One region of the Chromobacterium sp. CCUG 76385 genome, then DNA from elsewhere that is predicted to be linked to it. Evidence: predicted binding sites of a transcription regulator. Region 1 holds the regulator's gene; each other region holds the start of a gene.
The links. The regulator FNR, encoded in region 1, switches genes on or off when oxygen is low (the NO sensors DNR and NnrR bind a similar motif). The targets are predictions, from matches to a motif close to TTGATNNNNATCAA.
Positions count from the first base shown of each region.

Region 2: a site for FNR is predicted at 3,052-3,065, ahead of ccoN (cytochrome-c oxidase, cbb3-type subunit I). Genes of this name have one in related genera too.
Region 3: a site for FNR is predicted at 2,044-2,057, ahead of pflB (formate C-acetyltransferase). Genes of this name have one in related genera too.

Region 1 is NZ_JAUCGU010000011.1:22,202-26,509, forward strand. It holds gene hemN (oxygen-independent coproporphyrinogen III oxidase) at 1-862, opposite strand, end outside; gene fnr (fumarate/nitrate reduction transcriptional regulator Fnr) at 969-1,715, shown strand; gene mnmA (tRNA 2-thiouridine(34) synthase MnmA) at 1,795-2,871, opposite strand; gene QUG01_RS09455 (hypothetical protein) at 2,868-3,464, opposite strand; gene QUG01_RS09460 (NUDIX hydrolase) at 3,485-3,952, opposite strand; gene QUG01_RS09465 ((2Fe-2S)-binding protein) at 4,009-4,209, shown strand.
Region 2 is NZ_JAUCGU010000013.1:70,280-74,587, forward strand. It holds gene ccoP (cytochrome-c oxidase, cbb3-type subunit III) at 1-667, opposite strand, end outside; gene QUG01_RS10735 (cbb3-type cytochrome oxidase subunit 3) at 664-855, opposite strand; gene ccoO (cytochrome-c oxidase, cbb3-type subunit II) at 859-1,473, opposite strand; gene ccoN (cytochrome-c oxidase, cbb3-type subunit I) at 1,492-2,916, opposite strand; gene QUG01_RS10750 (hypothetical protein) at 3,075-3,290, shown strand; gene QUG01_RS10755 (M61 family metallopeptidase) at 3,375-4,308, shown strand, end outside.
Region 3 is NZ_JAUCGU010000018.1:35,424-39,731, forward strand. It holds gene QUG01_RS12650 (formate transporter FocA) at 1,082-1,864, shown strand; gene pflB (formate C-acetyltransferase) at 2,137-4,308, shown strand, end outside.

The DNA of each region.
Region 1 (4,308 bases):
GCATCTTCACCGCGTCCTGCAGGATGTCCAGCTTGACGCCGGCAGGCGGCAGGTCGGCCTCATGGATGCGGCGCTGCGGCATGAATACCGTCGGCAGGTGGGCGTAGTTGTACAGCGCCAGCCGGTCCGGGTCGAGCGCCAGCGCGGTTTCCAGCGTGCGCAGCATCGATTCGCGCGTCTGCAGCGGCAGGCCGTAGATCAGGTCCAGGCTGACCGACTGGATGCCGGCCGAGCGTCCGGCTTCGATCACGGCGCGGGTTTCCTCTTCGCTTTGAACGCGGTTGACCGCCTTCTGCACCGCCGGCTCGAAGTCCTGCACGCCGACGCTGATGCGATTGAAGCCATATTTCGCCAGTTTTTGCATCGTTTCGCGCGAAACCTTGCGCGGATCTATCTCTATGGAATATTCTCCATCTGGCATGAATTCAAAATGGGTGGAGAGCATGCCCATCAATCGTTCAAGCTGGGCATCGGACAGGAAAGTGGGCGTGCCGCCGCCAAAGTGCAGCTGGATGACTTTTTCGCGGCAGCCAAGCTGCTCGGCCACCAGGCGGATTTCCTTTTCCAGATAGTCCAGATAGATGTCGGCCTTGCTCTTGTCCTTGGTGATGATCTTGTTGCAAGCGCAGTAGAAACAGACCGTGTTGCAAAACGGTATGTGCACGTAAAGCGATAAAGGCTTGCGGTTGGCGCCGATGCGGCGCTGCTTCAAGCGGAGCAGATAGTCGCTTTCGGAAAAATTGGATGTAAAGCGATCCGCGGTCGGGTACGATGTGTACCGCGGCCCTGAGCCATCCAGTCGTTCGATCAGCTCGCGATCAAACTCAAAATGAGCGGGAGAATAAGGATGGGTGGTTTTCATGTCGTTTTCTGATGGAAAAACTTCTGGTGTACTGGTAAATTTGCGGAAAACCCGTGAACTCAGTATTGATAAGGGTCAACCTTTACCGGCTTGCAGCCCATACAGCATGTCAGAACACAACCACATACCCCTGCATAGTTTGAAAGTCTCTTGCTCCAGCTGTAGTTTGCGCGAGCTGTGTCTCCCGGTTGGCCTCAATCGCGAGGAGATGAGCCAGCTCGATACGGTGATTCGGCAGAGCCGCCGTCTGAAGCGAGGCGAGTACCTGTTCCATAGCGGCGAGTCTTTCAAGTCGCTGTTCGCCGTGCGCACCGGCTTCTTCAAAACCTGCGTCGCCAGCCAGGACGGCCGCGAACAAGTCACCGGTTTCCAGATGTCCGGCGAACTGATGGGCTTGGACGGCATTTCCACCGGCAACCACAGCTGCGACGCCATCGCGCTGGAGGACAGCGAGGTGTGCGAGCTGCCGTTTGGCCGCATGGAGACGCTGAGCCGCGACATCCCCAGCCTGCAGCATCATTTCTACCGGCTGATGAGCCGCGAAATCGTGCGCGACCAGAACGTCATGCTGCTGCTTGGCAACATGAAGGCGGAGGAGCGCATTGCCGCCTTCCTGCTGAATCTGTCGCAGCGCCTGTCTACCCGCGGCTTCGCCGCCAACGACTTCATCCTGCGCATGAGCCGCGAGGAGATCGGCAGCTTCCTCGGCCTGAAGCTGGAGACCGTCAGCCGCACGCTGTCCAAGTTCCAGCAGCAGGGCTGGATCGCCGTCGATCACAAGCATATCCAGCTGGTGAAAGTGGACGATCTGAAGAACCTGATCTCCGGCTGTTCTCACGCCAACGGGCACTGATTCCGGCTTGATGGAAAAGCGAAAGGCAGGTCATTGACCTGCCTTTTTCATGCCCGTGGATGATGGCCGCCGCCAGGGCTTACCGGATGATGCCGCCGCCCAGGCAGATGTCGCCGTGGTACAGCACAGCCGATTGGCCTGGGGTGACGGCCCATTGCTTCTCCTGGAAACGCAGGCTGGCCTGGCCGTCCACGATGGGCGACAGCGAGCAGGCGGCATCGGCCATGCGATAGCGGTTCTTGGCGCTGTAGTCGCCTGGCGCCGGCGCGTCCGGCAGCGTCCAGCTCAGATCGGCCATGGACAGCGTCGGCTTCAGCAGCAGCGGGTGGTCGTGGCCTTGCACCACGATCAGCTTGTTGTCCGGGATGTCCTTGCCGGCGACGAACCACGGCTCGCCGTTGCCGTCCTTGCTGCCGCCAATCGTCAAACCCTTGCGCTGGCCCAGCGTGTAGTACATCAGGCCGATGTGCTCGCCCACGACTTTGCCGTCCGGCGTCACCATCTGGCCGGGGGAGGTGGGCAGATAGCGCTGCAGGAACTCGCGGAACGGCCGCTCGCCTATGAAGCAGATGCCGGTGGAGTCCTTCTTGGCAGCGGTGGGCAGGCCGGCTTGCTCGGCCAGCTGGCGCACTTCGGTCTTCTTGATGTCGCCCAGCGGGAAGATGGCTTTTGCCAGCTGATGCTGCTGCAAGCGGTACAGGAAGTAGCTTTGGTCCTTGGTGTGGTCCACCGCCTTCATCAGGTAATGGACGCCGTCCTGTTCCATCTTGCGCGCGTAGTGGCCGGTGGCGATGCAGTCGGCGCCGAGTTCCATCGCGTAGTCGAGGAAGGCCTTGAACTTGATCTCGGCATTGCACAGCACGTCCGGATTCGGCGTGCGGCCGGCCGAGTATTCCTTGAGGAAGTACGAGAACACGCGGTCCTTGTATTCCTTGGCGAAGTTGACGATTTCCATGTCGATGCCGACGATGTCGGCCACGCTCATCGCGTCCAGCGCGTCCTGCTTGATGGAGCAGTATTCGTCGTCGTTGTCGTCTTCCCAGTTTTGCATGAACACGCCGATCACTTCATGGCCCTGCTGCTTCAAGAGCCAGGCCGTTACCGACGAATCCACGCCGCCGGACATGCCGACGACGATGCGTTTCTTACCCGTCACGGGGTGCTTCCTTCCTTGCTGTTGCTTGCCTGTTTGACAGGCTCGGGTACGGCCGGTGGCTCGTAACCCGTCATCCAAACTGAAAGGGGAACCACCACGGGCGGTTCCCCGAAATCCTTGAACCAAGTGTCCACCGCCCAGTCCTGATTGGCGGTGTTGTCGTGCAGCACGCCGGTGTAGTGCAAGTCCAGGATATGCGGCGCGCGCCATTCAGGTGGCGCCGCATGGTGGAATTTCAACCAGCCCTGGCTATCCAGGTAGCGCAGAAAGGTGGTGACGTTGCTGCTGTGGTCCACGCAATCCATCCGGCCTTCGGCCGGGCCGTCATGGAAATTGCCGCCCTTGTCCTGCCAGATCGGCATATCGCGCGCGGCGATGAAGTACAGGGTCTGAACCGCGTCTGCTGCCGCCTCGCGCTCGTTTTGCGCCGTATCGGCTTGGGATAGCCGCGCCGCCAGCCAATCACGCTCCTCTGCGGATAGTTCGAAGGAGGCATGCCTGGAACATCGGTAATGATAACAGATGTTTAGCGCATCGGCGAAGGCCTGGGGCAGGGCGAAAAAGAGCAATAAGGCCAGCAGGGCTTTGATCATAGGCGGTATCCGGTGGGGGCTCAGCGCAGGTCGCGTATCAATTCCAGCGGATGCAGTATGCCATTAAGATAGTCGTCGATGCATTGCATCACCACCGGGCTGCGCAGCCGCTGGGACTGGGCGGCGATCTCCTCGCGCGTCAGCCAGTGCACGGCGACGATGCCCTCATCCAGTGCCACGGCGCTTTCGGGTGCGGCGGCGTCGCCGGCGAAGGCGAAACGCAGATAGGTGATGTCGCTGCCGGCGCGGTCCGCCAGGTAAACGCCGACCAAGCCGCGCGGGGTGAAATGCCAGCCGCTTTCCTCGCGCGTTTCGCGGATGGCCGCCTGCAGAAGGGTTTCGCCGCGCTCCAGATGACCGGCCGGCTGATTGAGGCGCAGCCCGTCCGCTGTTTCCTCCTCGATCATCAAAAAACGCCCATCGCGCTCAATGACGGCGGCGACTGTTGTATTTGGTTTCCATTCTCTTTCGATGTTATTGACAATCATTCTTGTTTGTCTCTATGATGATAACTATTCTTGATTGTAAGCCAGAGGGGGCTTCCATGTACGTCTGCCTGTGCAACGCCGTGACCGATAGCCAGATCCGCCAAGCGGTGCATGGCGGCGCCACGCGCATGTGCGACCTGCGCCGCGAGCTCGGCATCGCTTCCGATTGCGGCAAGTGCGCCTGCATGGCCAATCAGATCCGCAAGGACGCCCAGATCGAACTGTCGTCTTGCTCGGTGGCGCGCAGCGCCGCCTGATTTCCTCCCGCCGCCGGCATTTCCGCTGGTCACCCCGCTATTGCGGCTTGAGATGAAGCCTTGCTGTGCCATAATGCCTGGATGATTTCCCAGGAGGAT
Region 2 (4,308 bases), on a different contig from region 1:
GAGAGGCCCGCTCGGCGTCAAACTTCTTTTTGTTGACGGAGAGCGACAGCACATAGTTGGCCACGTCCTTGACCTTCTCCTCGCCCAGCACCGCGCCCCAGGCCGGCATCTGGCCGTGGCGGCCGTTCAGGATGGTGGTCTTGATGGTGTCGGGCTCGCCGCCGTACAGCCAGTCGTGGTTCACCAGGTTGGGGAAGCCCTTGGCGCCGCGGGCGTCCGCGCCGTGGCACTGCACGCAGTAGGTCTGGAACAGGCGTTTGCCCATTTCCTGAGCCTGCGGATCGGCCGCCACCGCCTTCAAGTCCTGCTTGAGGAACTTGTCGTACAGCGGCTGGTACTTGGCTTCGGCCTTGGCGCGCTCGTCCTTGTACTGACCTACCTGGCTCCAGCCGAAGACGCCCTTGTAGTCGCCGAGGCCCGGATACAGCACCAGATACACGATGCCGAACAGCAGCGTGATGTAGAACATCAGCATCCACCAGCGCGGCAGCGGGTTGTTGTACTCCTCCAGGTCGCCGTCCCACACGTGGCCAAGGGTCTGGACTTCCTCGCCCTTCTTGACCGTGGTCTTGGACTGGGTGAATACCAGCAGGGTCAGGCCGATGATGCCGCCCAGCACGATCACGATAATCCAGATGTTCCAGAAATCGCTTGTGAATTGACTCATTTTCTTGCTCCGTTGGAAGCCTGGTCGTGTGGGGCTTCCTCTGCCTTGTCGTCATCCAGGAAGGGCAGATTCGCCGCTTCCTCGTACCGGTTCTTGGAGCGTTTGCTATAGGCGATGATCAGCACCACGATGAAGAACGCGAAGCAGACCACGGTGAACAGCGAACGTCCTATCGTTACCCAGTCCATGGCTCAACGTACATTCTTCAGTGCAAGGCCCAGGCCTTGCAGGTAGGCGATCAGCGCATCCAGTTCGGACTTGCCCTCCACTTGCGACTTGGCTTCGGCGATCTCCTTGTCGGAGTACGGCACGCCCACCTTGCGCAGCGCTTCCATCTTGGCCGGCACCACGTCGGCATCGGCCAGATTCTTGGCCAGCCACGGGAAGGCAGGCATGTTGGACTCCGGCACCACGTCGCGCGGGTTGGTCAGGTGCACGCGGTGCCACTCGTCGGAGTAGCGGCCGCCTACACGGGCGAGGTCGGGGCCGGTGCGCTTGGAGCCCCACTGGAACGGATGGTCGTATACCGACTCGCCCGCCACCGAGTAGTGGCCATAACGCTCGGTTTCGGCGCGGAAGGGACGGATCATCTGCGAGTGGCAGTTGTAGCAGCCTTCGCGGACATAGATGTCGCGTCCAGCCAGCTGCAGCGCGGTGTAAGGCTTCACGCCGGCTACCGGCTCGGTCACGGATTTCTGGAAGGCCAGCGGCAGGATTTCCACCAGGCCCGCCACGCTGATCACCAGCAGGGTCAGCACGATCAGCCAGCCGACATGTTCTTCGATCAGTTTTTGGATTTTGTCCATGATTTTTCTTTCGCCCCCTTAATGTGCTTGTGCGGTGACTGCCGGAATCTTGGCATCCACGGCGCGGCCGGCGGAGACGGTGCGGAAGGTGTTGTAAGCCATCAGCAGCATGCCGGACAGGTACAGGGCGCCGCCGAGGAAGCGCACGAAGTAGTAGGGGTAGCTGGCCTTGACCGACTCGGCGAAGGCGTAGGTCAGCGTGCCGTCCGCGTTCAGGGCGCGCCACATCAGGCCCTGGGTCACGCCGGAAATCCACATCGAGGCGATGTACAGCACCACGCCCACGGTTGCCAGCCAGAAGTGCGCTTCGATCAGCTTGACGCTGAACATGGAGTCGCGGCCGAACAGGCGCGGAATCAGGTAGTACATCGAGCCGATGGTGATGAAGCCCACCCAGCCCAGCGCGCCGGAGTGCACGTGGCCGATGGTCCAGTCGGTGTAGTGGGACAGCGCGTTGACGGTCTTGATCGACATCATCGGGCCTTCGAAGGTGGACATGCCGTAGAACGACAGCGAAACCACCAGGAACTTCAGCACCGGGTCGGTGCGCAGCTTATGCCAGGCGCCGGACAGGGTCATGATGCCGTTGATCATGCCGCCCCAGGACGGCGCCAGCAGAATCAGCGAGAACACCATGCCGACGGATTGGGTCCAGTCAGGCAGCGCGGTGTAGTGCAGGTGGTGCGGACCGGCCCACATATAGGTGAAGATCAGCGCCCAGAAGTGCACCACGGACAAACGATACGAGTAAACCGGTCGGCCGGCCTGCTTGGGCACGAAGTAGTACATCATGCCGAGGAAGGCGGCGGTCAGGAAGAAGCCCACGGCGTTGTGGCCGTACCACCACTGCACCATGGCGTCGACGGCGCCGGAATACACGGAATAGGACTTCCACAGCGTCACCGGCACGAAGGCGGAGTTGACGATGTGCAGCAAGGCCACGGCCAGAATGAAGGCGCCGTAGAACCAGTTGGCCACATAGATGTGCTTGACCTTGCGGATGGCGATGGTGCCGAAGAATACGATGGCGTACACCACCCAGGTCACGGCGATCAGCAGCTTGATCGGCCATTCCAGCTCGGCGTACTCCTTGCCGAAGGTCAAGCCTAGCGGCAGGGTGATGGCGGCCAGCACGATGACCAGTTGCCACGCCCAGAAGGTGAAGGCGGCCAGCTTGTCTGAAATCAGCCGGACGTTACAGGTACGCTGCACCACATAGTAGGAAGTGGCGAACAGGCCGCAACCGCCAAAGGCGAAAATGACGGCATTGGTGTGCAGGGGGCGCAGGCGGCCAAAGTGGAACCAGGGCCCGAAATTGAGCTCCGGCCATACCAGCTGGGCCGCGATGACCACGCCCACCAACATGCCGACGATGCCCCAAACTACGGTCATGATGGCAAATTGGCGCACCACCTTATAGTTATAAGTGGGTTGCGTTTCCATTAAGGTTTTCTCCAAGGTTGCTAACTCAGAACATGAACAAACCGTAGCGACTTGAACTTTTTCAACGCAGCCCAATCTGCTGCATGAAGCGGTGGCACGTCGCGGGAACCGAAACAGCATGGTTGGGGCAAGTGCTTGACCTGTATCGATAGGCTTCGATGTCTGTATTAGCAGCTCGCCAGCCTTTCCGACAGCACCAAATTCCCCACCAGACCAATGCCTTTATTCTAAATCAAGCATTTACCGCCAACCAGCTGGATGGGCGGCTTGGCCGTTCCGGCATGTTCTTGCCGTGGTACTACTCGCATGGCAATCGTAAACAGTCCAAATTGCCACTCATGCAATTGTATTGGCATGCAGGCAAGGCTTATTGACATGGATCAATACGGCACAATTGGCGGCGCTTGCGGCGCGGTAATGCTAAAATCATCGCGTTTTGCAACGCATGCAGGCAGATCATGATCCAGTCCATCCCAGTACAGTACACTCTGCGGCCGGCATCGCCGGAAGCCCACATGTTCGAAGTCACGGTTACCGTTTTGCAGCCAGCCAAGAATGGCCAGGTTTTTTTCCTGCCGGCGTGGATTCCCGGCAGTTATATGATACGTGAATTTTCAAAGCATATCGTATCGTTGTCGGCGGAAGCCAGCGGCAAGACGGTGGCATTGCGCCAGCTGGACAAAAACCGCTGGCAAGCCGAGCCGGCCAAGGGCGCGCTGACCCTGCGCTATCAAGTGTACGCCTACGATCTGTCGGTGCGCGGCGCCTATTTGGACGCCGAACGCGGTTTCTTCAACGGCACCAGCGTGTTCCTGGCCGCTGATGGCTATCAGGACGAGCCTTGCTCGATGGACATCCACGCGCCGGACGGCAAGTCTTATGCTGATTGGAAATTGGCCACCAGCCTGCCGGCTGCGGACGTCAAAAAGAAGAGCGGCTTCGGCCGCTATCAGGCATCCAACTACGACGAGCTGATCGATCACCCGGTAGAACTGGGCAATTTCAAAAAGGTCAGCTTCAAAGCCTGCGGCGTGCCGCATGAGTTTGTCGTATCCGGCCGTTTCCAGGGCGATCTGAAGCGCCTGGCCGAAGACACCCGGAAAATTTGCGAATACCAGATCCAGCTGTTTGGCGAGCCGGCGCCGTTCGATCGCTATGTTTTCATGCTGTTTGTCGGCAAAGACATCTACGGCGGCCTGGAGCACCGCGCGTCCACCGCGCTGGTGGCCAATCGCGACGATTTGCCGGTGCCGGGCGCCGCCGAAATCAGCGACGGCTACTTGAAGCTGCTGGGCCTGATCAGCCACGAATACTTCCACAGCTGGAACGTGAAGCGCATGAAGCCGGCGGCCTTCACCCCGTACGATTTGAACCGCGAAGGCCATACCCGCC
Region 3 (4,308 bases), on a different contig from region 1:
ATTTCGCAAATTCCGGGTTTCCATCCTCCGCCGCCGGCGTTGTCGGCTTGTGGCGGGGGGCGGATCGAACTGTTGCCGACGGGGTTCTCTGTATGTCGTTGTTTGTGAACCGCGTCTTGCTTAATTGCTGCCCATCGTAAGGGCATTTGTAGTTAGCAAGGTACACATTTAAGAACATCAGTTGATTCTAATCAAGATAATTTTGTCACCAAATGAACAAATGAACATGCCTGAGGGATGGCTGGTTTTCTAAATTCTAAATGACAATATTTTTTTATTGGTTTTATATCCTTTAAATTCATTTTTTGTGGAATTAAATTTCACTAAATTTTCTATTTTATAAAATGATTGCGCATGGGTAATTTTGCCATGGTCATTTTTTATCCTTGCCACAAGTTTGAAATTTGAGTGATTGCTCTGTGCAATTTATTGCGTAATTTTACCTTTCTTGGGTCTGTCATTGCCTGCTGACGCAAAGATGCCGGGAGCCGGGCGATGGGGTTCGTTTCCGTGCTTGGATTGTGCAAGTCTTTGATGAGAATGGATTTATTGGCATGGTCTGCCGGGTGGAATAGCATGGGCTTGCGCCTGAATTGTTCGAATTTTGATTGTTCGATTGTGATGATTGCGGCGTCAATGCGCACGATATGCGAGCGTGAAATTGCTTAATTATTTTCGAATGTGAAAATAAAGTTACAAAAATGAACAACTTTTCTTTCGTATTCTATGAAATGACAAGGGCGCGTCTCTTGGCCCAGTGATAGCGAAATGCCGGCGCTACAACAGGCATGGCTGATGCGAGGCAGGCCGGCGGGGACGGTTTGTCTGCATTGCGCTGGCGAGCTGCTGCAACATTTCTCTGGTGTTTTGTGCCGGTATTCGCACAAATGTGGAAGGATTGTGCTGCAGTCTGGCCGTGTGGGGGTGGCTTGGGCGGTGGTACGCTATGGATTGATCGGTATCAAACACGAATTTACTAAAACGAACATAAAATTTTCGCAAAGTCGCATCGGATGCGAATCGCCTCCGGCCGCATCGCGCGACGCCGCCTTACCCACATTCTTAATAGAGACGTTACATCATGAGCCACTCTTCAACTCTCGCCTACGTGGTCGACGAGGCCGCCAGCAAGCAGCAGGTGCTGCTGTCCGAACCGGGCCGCTATCTGCTCAGCGCGGCCATGGCCGGCGCGCTGATCGCCGTTGTGCTGGCCGTCAGCCTGAAGCTAGGCCAGGTCTTCTTCGCCAGCGGCGCCCCCGGTTATTACATCGCCACTTCTGGTTTCTTTGGCGTGGCGCTGGTCAGCATCATCGTGTGCAAGGTGGAATTGTTCACCAGCAATGTGATGTACTTCACCGTCGGCCGGCTTAGCGGCCGCTGCCGCACCTGCAATATGTTGCGCAGCTGGACGATGGTGTATCTGGGCAATCTGCTGGGCGTGCTGTTGTTCGTCGCCGTGCTGGCCGGCGCCGGCGGCATGGGCGTATTGCCTGCCGATCACCTGCTGTTCAACGTGGTGGAGCATAAGGTGCACGCCTCGAGCATGGAGATCTTCTGGAAGGGCGTGCTGTGCAACTGGGTGATCTGCCTGGCGGTATGGGTGCCGATGCGCCTGAGCAATGAAGCGGCGCGGCTGTTGATCATCATGCTGCTGGTGTTCGTGTTCTTCTTCTCCGGTTTCGAGCACAGCATCGCCAACATGGCTTTCTTCGCGCTGGCCAAGCTGCAGGGCATGGCGGGGCTGGAGTGGGCGGATATCGCGCATAATCTGGTGCCGGCTACGTTGGGCAATATCGTTGGCGGCGCGTTTGGCGTCGGTCTGGTGGTGTACTTGCTGGAACGCCACACGCTGAAAGCGGTCTGAACATTGAGACAGGCTGTTGGCCTGTAAACGGCATGTGAATGTTCGTTTTCGAATGTAGTCGGCGCAGTACACCCTGTATTGCGCCGACTTTGCTATAAATCACTGATAAATCAATGATGTTGAAGGCAGTTGGCATGCTGCGCTGCAGGATCGAAATCGCGCCTCAAGCGGGGCGCTACTTGATCAAGATCAAACGAAATTTTCGATTCCGAATGTACCATGTGTTCAATATCTAACACGTTACCGGACCAAGCCAAGTAAGGAGGCCCCAGATGGACGCCATCACTCAAAATGCAGCTCAAGCCAACCCGTGGCGCGATTTCGTCGCTGGCGAGTGGCAGAGCAAGGTCGATGTACGCAACTTCATCCAGCTGAACTACAAGCCGTACGAAGGCGACGACAGCTTCCTGGCTGGCGCCACCGAGCGCACCAAGAAGCTGTGGGATACCCTGGGTGTGCTGCTGAAAGAAGAACGCGCCAAGGGCGTGCTGGATGTTTCGGCCGACCGCGCCTCTTCCATTACCGCTCACGACGCGGGCTACATCGATCAAGCCAATGAAGTGATCGTCGGCCTGCAAACCGATGCTCCGCTGAAGCGCGCCATCATGCCGAACGGCGGCCTGCGCATGGTCGAAAACGGCCTGGAAGCCTTCGGCTTCAAGCTGGATCCGGTGATCAAGGAAATCTGGGAAAAGTATCGCAAGAGCCACAACCAGGGCGTGTTCGATGTCTACACCCCGGAAATCATGGCTTGCCGCAAGTCCGGCGTGATCACCGGCCTGCCGGATGCCTACGGCCGCGGCCGCATCATCGGCGACTATCGCCGCGTGGCCCTGTACGGCACCGACTTCCTGCGCAAGGAACGCCAGCAGCTGTTCGCCGAACTGAATGACGTGACCTTCACCGACGAAGTGATGCGTCAACGCGAAGAACTGTCCGAACAGTTCCGCGCCCTGGACGAACTGCGCCAGATGGCCGCCAAGTACGGCTACGACATCAGCCGCCCGGCCGCCACCGCCCGCGAAGCCATCCAGTGGGTTTACTTCGCCTACCTGGCCGCGGTTAAGGAGCAGAACGGCGCCGCCATGTCCTTCGGCCGCGTGTCCACCTTCCTGGACGTGTACATCGAGCGCGATATCGCCGCCGGCGTGCTGACCGAAGAGCAAGCTCAGGAAATGATCGACGATCTGGTCATCAAGCTGCGCATCGTCCGCTTCCTGCGCACGCCGGAATACGATCAACTGTTCTCCGGCGACCCGACCTGGGTGACCGAATCCATCGGCGGCATGGGCGAAGACGGCCGCACCCTGGTGACCAAGAACAGCTTCCGCTTCCTGAACACCCTGTACAACCTGGGCCCGGCGCCGGAACCGAACCTGACCGTGCTGTGGTCTACCCGCTTCCCGCAAGGCTTCAAGAACTTCTGCGCCAAGGTGTCCATCGATACCAGCGCGATCCAGTACGAAAACGACGACCTGATGCTGCCGTACTGGGGCGACGACTACGGCATCGCCTGCTGCGTGTCGGCGATGAAGATCGGCAAGCAGATGCAGTTCTTCGGCGCCCGCGCCAACCTGGCCAAGGCCATGCTGTACGCGATCAACGGCGGCCGCGACGAGAAGTCCGGCGCGGTGGTGGCCCACGGCTTTGAGCCGATCACCGGCGACGTGCTGACTTACGAAGAACTGATGCCGAAGTTCGAGAAGATGATGGACTGGCTGGCCGCCACCTACGTCAAGGCGCTGAACTGCATCCACTACATGCACGACAAGTACGCCTACGAACGCATCGAAATGGCGCTGCACGACCGCGACATCGTCCGCACCATGGCTTGCGGCATCGCCGGCCTGTCCGTGGCCGCCGACTCGCTGTCCGCCGTCAAGTTCGCCAAGGTTCACATCATCCGCAATGAAGAAGGCCTGGCTGTCGACTACAAGATCGAAGGCGAATACCCGGCATTCGGCAACAACGACGACCGCGTGGACGAGATCGCGGTGTGGCTGACCCAGTCCTTCATGGACAAGATCAAGGCCCAGCCGTACTTCTACCGCGACTCCAAGCCGACTCAGTCGGTGCTGACCATCACCTCCAACGTGGTGTACGGCAAGAAGACCGGCAACACCCCGGACGGCCGCCGCGCCGGCGAACCGTTCTCCCCGGGCGCCAACCCGATGAACGGCCGCGATGTGAAGGGCTTTGTGGCGGCAGGCGCCTCGGTGGCCAAGCTGCCGTACGACTCCGCGCTGGACGGCATCAGCTGGACCGCTTCGGCCACGCCGGACGCGCTGGGCCACACCGCTGAAGAGCGCATCGTGAACCTGGCCAACTGCCTGGACGGTTTCTGCTCGGCTCACCCGACCGAGTTCAGCAGCGCCAACTGCACCCCGTTCGATTGCGACGGCGAGCGCAACATCGCCGGCGGCGGTTTCCACGTGAACGTGAAC